One region of the Microbacterium sp. NPDC078428 genome, then DNA from elsewhere that is predicted to be linked to it. Evidence: riboswitches for the same ligand, from Rfam matches in the RefSeq annotation. Region 1 holds a riboswitch; each other region holds the start of a gene.
The links. Region 1 has a riboswitch for thiamine pyrophosphate ahead of ACIGCK_RS01120 (ECF transporter S component). Riboswitches for the same ligand answer to the same signal wherever they lie in the genome.

Region 1 (2,258 bases):
AGGAAGTCGGCGTAGTTGCCCGCCGACCCGATGAGGAGCCCCTCGAGGAGCTGGTACTGCGTGAGGGCGTCTTCGGTGGGGAACGGCAGTGCGGACTCGCCCGAGGCGATCGTGGCGCGGTAGTCGGCGCGATCCGCCGACGTGAACGTGTACGAGGGGCCCGATTCGCCCACGCCCAGCGGCATCCCGTCGAGCACGACGAGCGCCGTGACTACCTTCGTGATGCTCGCCATCGGCACGGCCTGGCCCGAGCTCGCCAGCGGGGAGCCCAGGCCCGGCACGCCGACCGCCGCCGAGCCGTCGGCCGGCCAGGCGGGGGAGACGGCGGCCGCGGGCGTCGTCGTGACGCTCGACGCCTCGACCTGCGGCTGCACCGCGTGTAGCGGCCAGAGCAGCATCGTCGCGGAGTAGACGAGGGCGAGCGTCACCACCACCACGAGGGGGGTGAGCGCCGCGCGACGCCACGCGAAGCGGGAGGGCCAGCGCTCCACGAGCGGCGGCTCCCAGCCCTGCGGCGCGGCGGCGGCGCCCGTGCCGAGCGCGCTCTCGTCGACCCACGCAAGGGCCCGGGGCGAGGACGCGGCGGCTTCGGCGGCGGCTTCGTCGGGGGAGGTGGATGCCGCGGCATCCACCTCGTCTGGCCCGGGCGGCTCGGCGACCGCGACGCTTCCGTCCGTCGCGCCCCGGGTCGAGCCGGAGCGCAACGCGCGCCGCGTGAGCGCGGGCGGGGACGGCGAGTCGCTCGGGGTCACAGGCCTAACGTACAACGGGGCGTGGGGCTATACTCGCCCCTGTCAACCACGGGAGTCCGGTGTGCCGGGCTGAGAGGAAGCGTCCACGCTTCGACCGTCGAACCTGATCTGGGTCATGCCAGCGCAGGAAGGAGAACATCTTGAGCACGTCCACGTCTTCATCCGCCCCGTCTCGCCCCCGCGGATTCGCGGGGATCGTCTGGCGGTGGCGCGTCGTCGACATCGTCGTCGCCAGTGTCATCGCCGTCGCGTGCGCGGCGCTGTTCCTCGTGTGGAATGTCGCGTACCTCGGGCCGAGCGAGCTGCTCTCGCCGCTGCTGCCGGGCCTGCAGGGACTGCTCGCGGGCCCCTGGCTCGTCGCGGGCGTGCTCGGCGCCCTCATCGTGCGAAAGCCCGGCGCCGCGCTGTACACCGAGCTGCTCGCCGCCGTCATCTCGGCGCTCGTCGGCAACCAGTGGGGGCCGCTGACGATCGTGTCGGGGCTCGTGCAGGGCCTCGGCGCCGAGATCGTCTTCCTCCTCTTCGCCTACGCCGTCTGGCGCCTCCCGGTGGCGATGCTCGCCGGCGCCGGCGCGGGCCTCGCGTGCGGCATCAACGACCGCCTCCTCTGGTACGCGGGTGCCGACGCGACGTTCACGATCGTCTACATCCTCGCGACGACGATCTCGGGCGCGGTGATCGCGGGACTCGGATCGTGGCTGATCGCCCGGGGCCTCGCGGCGACGGGGGCCCTGAACCGGTTCGCGTCGGGCCGCGAGGTGACCCGCCGCGTCTGACGTGGGCGCAGCACCCGCCCCGCCCCGCCCCGTCGCCGTGACGGCGGCGGGCTGGGGGTGGCGCTACGCCTCGCGGAACGCATGGGCGCTCTCCGGGATCGATCTGCGCATCGAGCCCGGGGAGCGGGTGCTGCTGCTCGGGGCGTCGGGCGCGGGGAAGTCGACCCTCCTGCACGCGCTCGCGGGCGTGCTCGGCGGCGACGACGAGGGCGACACGACCGGGTCGCTGACCCTCGACGGCGTCCCCGCCGCGCACGCGCGCGGCCGCGCCGGGATGGTGCTGCAGGACCCGGACAGCCAGGCGATCCTCGCGAGGGTCGGCGACGATGTCGCGTTCGGCTGCGAGAACCTCGGCGTGCCGCGTCCCGAGATCTGGACGCGGGTCGGCGAGGCGCTGGATGCCGTGGGTCTCGACGTGCCGCTGGATCGATCCACGTCGGCGCTCTCGGGCGGGCAGAAGCAGCGGCTCGCGCTCGCGGGGGCGCTCGCGATGCGGCCGGGCCTGCTGCTGCTCGATGAGCCGACGGCCAACCTCGACCCCGCGGGGGTCGCCGAGGTGAGGGATGCCGTGGCCCGCTCCCTGGAGCGCAGCGCGGCGACGCTCGTCGTGGTCGAGCATCGGATCGACGCGTGGCTTCCGCTCGTCGGCCGCGTGATCGTGCTGGGGCGGGAGGGGGTCATCGCCGACGGCTCGCCCGATGCGGTCCTGGGCGCGCACGGGCCCGCCCTC
Region 2 (2,258 bases), on a different contig from region 1:
GTGGGGTCGATGGTCGTGCTCGCGGCGTTCCTGCACCCCGAACGGCGACGCGGTTACGTCGTCGCCGTGCACGTGATCGGCATCGCCCTTGCGTCGAGCGTGTTCCGCGCGGGGCTCCAGGCCTCCCTCGGCATATACGACATCACCGTCGCATCGAGCCGGCAGACTCTGCTTCTCGAGATCGGCACGACGACGATCGTCAGCGCGGTCGTCATCGTCGGAAGCCTCGTCCAGCAGCGGCTGTGGCGGCGGGTGATCGAGGCCGACAACGTGCGCTTCGCTTCGCAGGAACGGGTGAACGATCTTCTGCGCGCCCTGCAGGAGGAGGAGCTGCGGGTGCGCCGCGAGATCTCCCACACCCTCCACGGCAGCGTCCAGAGCGCCTTCATCGTCCTCGAGGCCCGGCTCGGGTCCGTTGTGCCACGCCTCGGAGAGCGGGAGGCGGACGAGGTGGGCGCGATCACGCAGGACCTCGCCCGCTTGCGTGAGGGAGAGATCCGCACCCTGTCCGCGGCGCTCTACCCCGCGGATCTGGAACGAGGCGTGCGGGCGGCCCTCACGACGATCCTGGAACGCGTGCCGCCGTCGGTGGCCGTGCGCTCTAGGGTCGAGCCGTCCGCCTCGGTTCTGGATGCCGACGATGTCGACATCTTCGCTCGCATCCTCGTGATCCGCGTCATCGAGGAGGCGCTCTCCAACGCGCTCAAACACGGCGGAGCGAGCGAGCTCGCGGTGCGGCTCTCGGCCGAGGGACGAGAGGTCACGGTGACGGTCGACAACAACGGCGATGCGCCCCCGGCGGCCTTCGAATCCTCCGGACTCGCGCGCCTTCGGCAGTACCTCCAGTTGGCGGAGGGCCGGATCACGCTGTCACCCGGCGGTGACCTTGGCGGGGCACGCCTGCGCGCGACGCTCACCGTCTGATTCGACGTCGTGCGGCTGTTCGCTCTCCGTCATCCGGCCATGCTCCTTCCCGCCCGCCGACGGCGCGCTCGATCGTTCGCGCCGTCGGATAAGGTGGTCGTCATCCACACGGGAGCCCTTGCAGGGGCTGAGATCGGGCTGATGCGGCCCGCGACCGTTCGAACCTGTCCGGGTAATGCCGGCGAAGGAAGTAGGACTTCTGATGACCGATTCATCGCACTCGCTCGCCTATCTGCATGACGAGGAACACGGCATCCGTGTGCCCGTCACGATGATCGCGCTCGAGGACTCCCCCGGCGCCGTCCCCAACCCGCCGCTGACGGTGTACCGCACTGCCGGGCCCGGCAGCGACCCGCTGCAGGGGCTGCAGCCCGTGCGAACCTCGTGGATCGAGGCGCGCGGCGACACCGAGGCATACGACGGCCGAGAGCGCAATCTGCACGACGACGGACGGGCGGCGCTACGCCGCGGGGTCGCGTCGGCGGAGTGGCAGGGCGCGAAGCGTCGTCCCCGCCGCGCTCTGCCGGGGAGAACGGTCACGCAGATGCACTATGCCCGCGCCGGCATCGTGACCCCCGAGATGCGCTTCGTCGCGCTGCGGGAGAACTGCGATGTGGAGCTGGTGCGCTCTGAGCTCGCCGCGGGCCGGGCCATCATCCCGAACAACATCAACCATCCCGAATCCGAGCCCATGATCATCGGGAAGGCCTTCCTGGTGAAGATCAATGCGAACATCGGCAACTCCGCGGTGACCAGCTCGATCGCCGAAGAGGTGGACAAGCTCCAGTGGGCGACGCGGTGGGGCGCCGACACGGTCATGGACCTGTCCACCGGCGACGACATACACACCACGCGGGAGTGGATCATCCGCAACTCGCCGGTGCCCATCGGCACCGTGCCGATCTACCAGGCCCTCGAGAAGGTGGACGGCGACGCGAGCATGCTCACGTGGGAGATCTTCCGCGACACGGTGATCGAGCAATGCGAGCAGGGTGTGGATTACATGACGATCCACGCCGGCGTGCTGCTGCGCTACGTGCCGCTCACCGCTGATCGAGTTACCGGCATCGTCTCGCGCGGCGGGTCGATCATGGCCGGATGGTGCTTGGCGCATCATCGGGAGAACTTCCTGTACACGCACTTCGATGAACTGTGCGAGATCTTCGCTCAGTACGACGTCTCCTTCTCGCTCGGCGATGGACTGCGGCCGGGGTCGACGGCCGACGCGAACGACGCCGCTCAGTTCGCCGAGCTCGACACTCTGGCCGAGCTGACGAAGCGGGCGTGGGCGTACGACGTTCAGGTGATGGTCGAGGGGCCGGGGCATGTGCCAC
Region 3 (2,258 bases), on a different contig from region 1:
AAGCGTATTGAGATAGTTCAAGAGCTTTGCGCGAGCCGGAAAGCAGTCTCGGCAACTTCGCGCACATCAAGACTGAGTGCAAGGTCTCCGTGTTCGAGTTCTTCGATTGAAAACCAGCGTGCTTCCAGCGCGTCATCAGCTGCCACGGGTACCCCGGTTCGCCAGTCGCACCGCACCGCGACGAGGACGAAGTGCTGGAGGAGGGTGCCGGAGTCGTCGTGATGGAAGGCATCGACAGCGGTGAACACCTCGCGTGCTTCACCGTGCACGCCGGTTTCCTCATGCAACTCGCGTAGGGCGGCTTGCTGAATCGTTTCGGCGGTTTCGATCTTCCCGCCAGGGAAGCCCCACCGCCCGACATCTGGCGGGTTCGCGCGACGCACCAGCAGCACCTGGCCGTCACGGATGACTGCTGCGATCGTCGCGACAATCGGGCGGGGCGGAGAAGTGGAAGCACTCACTTGGACATTCCTTCGATAGTTCGAACTAGAGCAGGTTCGACGAGTGTGATCTCAGCCGCAGATCCCGTGCAGCACCCCGTGTCACGTCACACCCGTCTACCGAGGATTTGTGCTGCTCATCGGTCAGTGGCTCTTTGCGAGGGAACGTTTATCCGAGGTCTTGCGTTCACTCTCGCCGCTTTTTCGGTGTACTGGCGGAGGTGCGGATTCCGTGCAGCAAGAGTGGAGGGCACCGATGCCGCCGGCCAATCTCACCCGGGGTCCCACAGAGGCTGGTAGTCCTCAGCGTCTCCGTGCTCCTGCCGACCGCATAGTTTCGTACCAGGATAGGGCCGTGGCCGGCTGCCCGTGTTGGTATCCGATCTTTCTATATGGTCCCTGGCGCCGTGGGCTGCACCGATCTGGTTCAGTGTCGGCGAATCACCGTCGACAGCCCTCGCCAGGATCTGCCGTGCTCCTGACCATCGGCGGCCCTAGCGTTCCACGGGAGTGCTCCCAGTTGTGACCGAATGCGTTAGGCTAGTGGGCAGTGACACGGGGTGCCGCACCCAGCGGCTGAGATCACACCCGTCGAACCTGATCCAGTTCGTACTGGCGAAGGGAATGTCCGGATGACTTCAGCGCGTTCGAGATACCGATCCAGGTGTCCGCTTTCGGCGTGCCGTCATGATGCTCGACTTTCTTTCGCCGTGGAAAAAAGCGAGAGCTCATGTCTGTCTCATCCTCCGCGGTTCTGCTCGGTGAGCTGAGGGCGCAGACCCCGCTGGTGCAGTGCATCACCAACTCGGTGGTCACGAACTTCACCGCGAACACCCTGCTGGCCATCGGCGCGGCACCGGCGATGGTCGACATCGTTGGCGAGGCCGGACCGTTCGCCCGTCTCACCGGCGGCCTGTTGGTAAATCTGGGAACGCCGATCCCGGAGCAGCGCGCAGCGTCCGAGGAAGCGGTCGCCGCGGCGAACGATGCGGGCACGCCGTGGGTGCTCGATCCGGTCGCGATCGGGTCGCTGCCCATCCGCACAGCTCTGGCCGAGAAGCTCGCCGCACGGGCTCCGTTCGCGATCCGGGGCAACGCCTCCGAGATCCTCGCGCTCGCAGGGGCCGGATCGGGTGGCAAGGGCGTCGAGGCTACGGATGAGACCGAGGCGGCCGCACCGATCGCGTTGCGGCTGGCGAGAGACCTGCGCACAGTCGTCGCGGTGTCCGGACCGGTGGATCTGATCACCGACGGCGACCGCACGCTCCGGGTTTCGAACGGTGACCCTCTGCTGACGAAGATCACCGGCGGCGGGTGCGTGCTGGGTGCGCTGATCGCGGCATTCGCTGCCATCCGTGGTGAGTTCTCACCGGTCGAGGCGGTGGCTGCTGCGCATGTGGTGTACGGGATCGCCGCTGAGCGTGCCGCTGCAGAGACGGCAGGACCCGGGTCGTTCGCTGCCGGTCTGCTCGACGCATTGCACGCGATCAGTGCGGCGGAGGTGAGCGCGTCCGAGCAAGTGCGCGCCGAGACGGCGCCGGGCGGCGAGGCATGAACCTCGGCATCTACCTGGTGACCGATCGTGCGATCTGCGGTGCACGGGGCGTGGTGGAGACGGTACGGGCAGCCGTCGATGGCGGGGTGGCCGCGGTGCAGCTGCGCGACAAGCATGCCGGCTTCAGTGCACATCTGCGTGAGCTCGAACGTCTGGCAGAAACGATCCAAGGCCGCGCGCTGCTGCTGGTCAACGACCGGCTCGATGTCGCGGCAGCGGCCAGAGAACGCGGGATCCCGCTCGACGGGGTGCATCTCGGGCAG

Region 2: linked by a shared signal. The riboswitch ahead of thiC (phosphomethylpyrimidine synthase ThiC) and the one ahead of ACIGCK_RS01120 (ECF transporter S component) in region 1 are both predicted to bind thiamine pyrophosphate.
Region 3: linked by a shared signal. The riboswitch ahead of thiM (hydroxyethylthiazole kinase) and the one ahead of ACIGCK_RS01120 (ECF transporter S component) in region 1 are both predicted to bind thiamine pyrophosphate.

What each region holds. Positions count from the first base shown of each region.
Region 1 is NZ_JBITUP010000001.1:229,360-231,617, forward strand. It holds gene ACIGCK_RS01115 (D-alanyl-D-alanine carboxypeptidase) at 1-752, opposite strand, end outside; TPP riboswitch at 791-899, shown strand; gene ACIGCK_RS01120 (ECF transporter S component) at 893-1,528, shown strand; gene ACIGCK_RS01125 (ABC transporter ATP-binding protein) at 1,530-2,258, shown strand, end outside.
Region 2 is NZ_JBITUP010000003.1:90,592-92,849, reverse strand. It holds gene ACIGCK_RS06825 (sensor histidine kinase) at 1-924, shown strand, start outside; TPP riboswitch at 1,023-1,131, shown strand; gene thiC (phosphomethylpyrimidine synthase ThiC) at 1,127-2,258, shown strand, end outside.
Region 3 is NZ_JBITUP010000006.1:212,744-215,001, reverse strand. It holds gene ACIGCK_RS12450 (NUDIX hydrolase) at 18-461, opposite strand; TPP riboswitch at 452-550, opposite strand; TPP riboswitch at 987-1,082, shown strand; gene thiM (hydroxyethylthiazole kinase) at 1,171-1,995, shown strand; gene thiE (thiamine phosphate synthase) at 1,992-2,258, shown strand, end outside.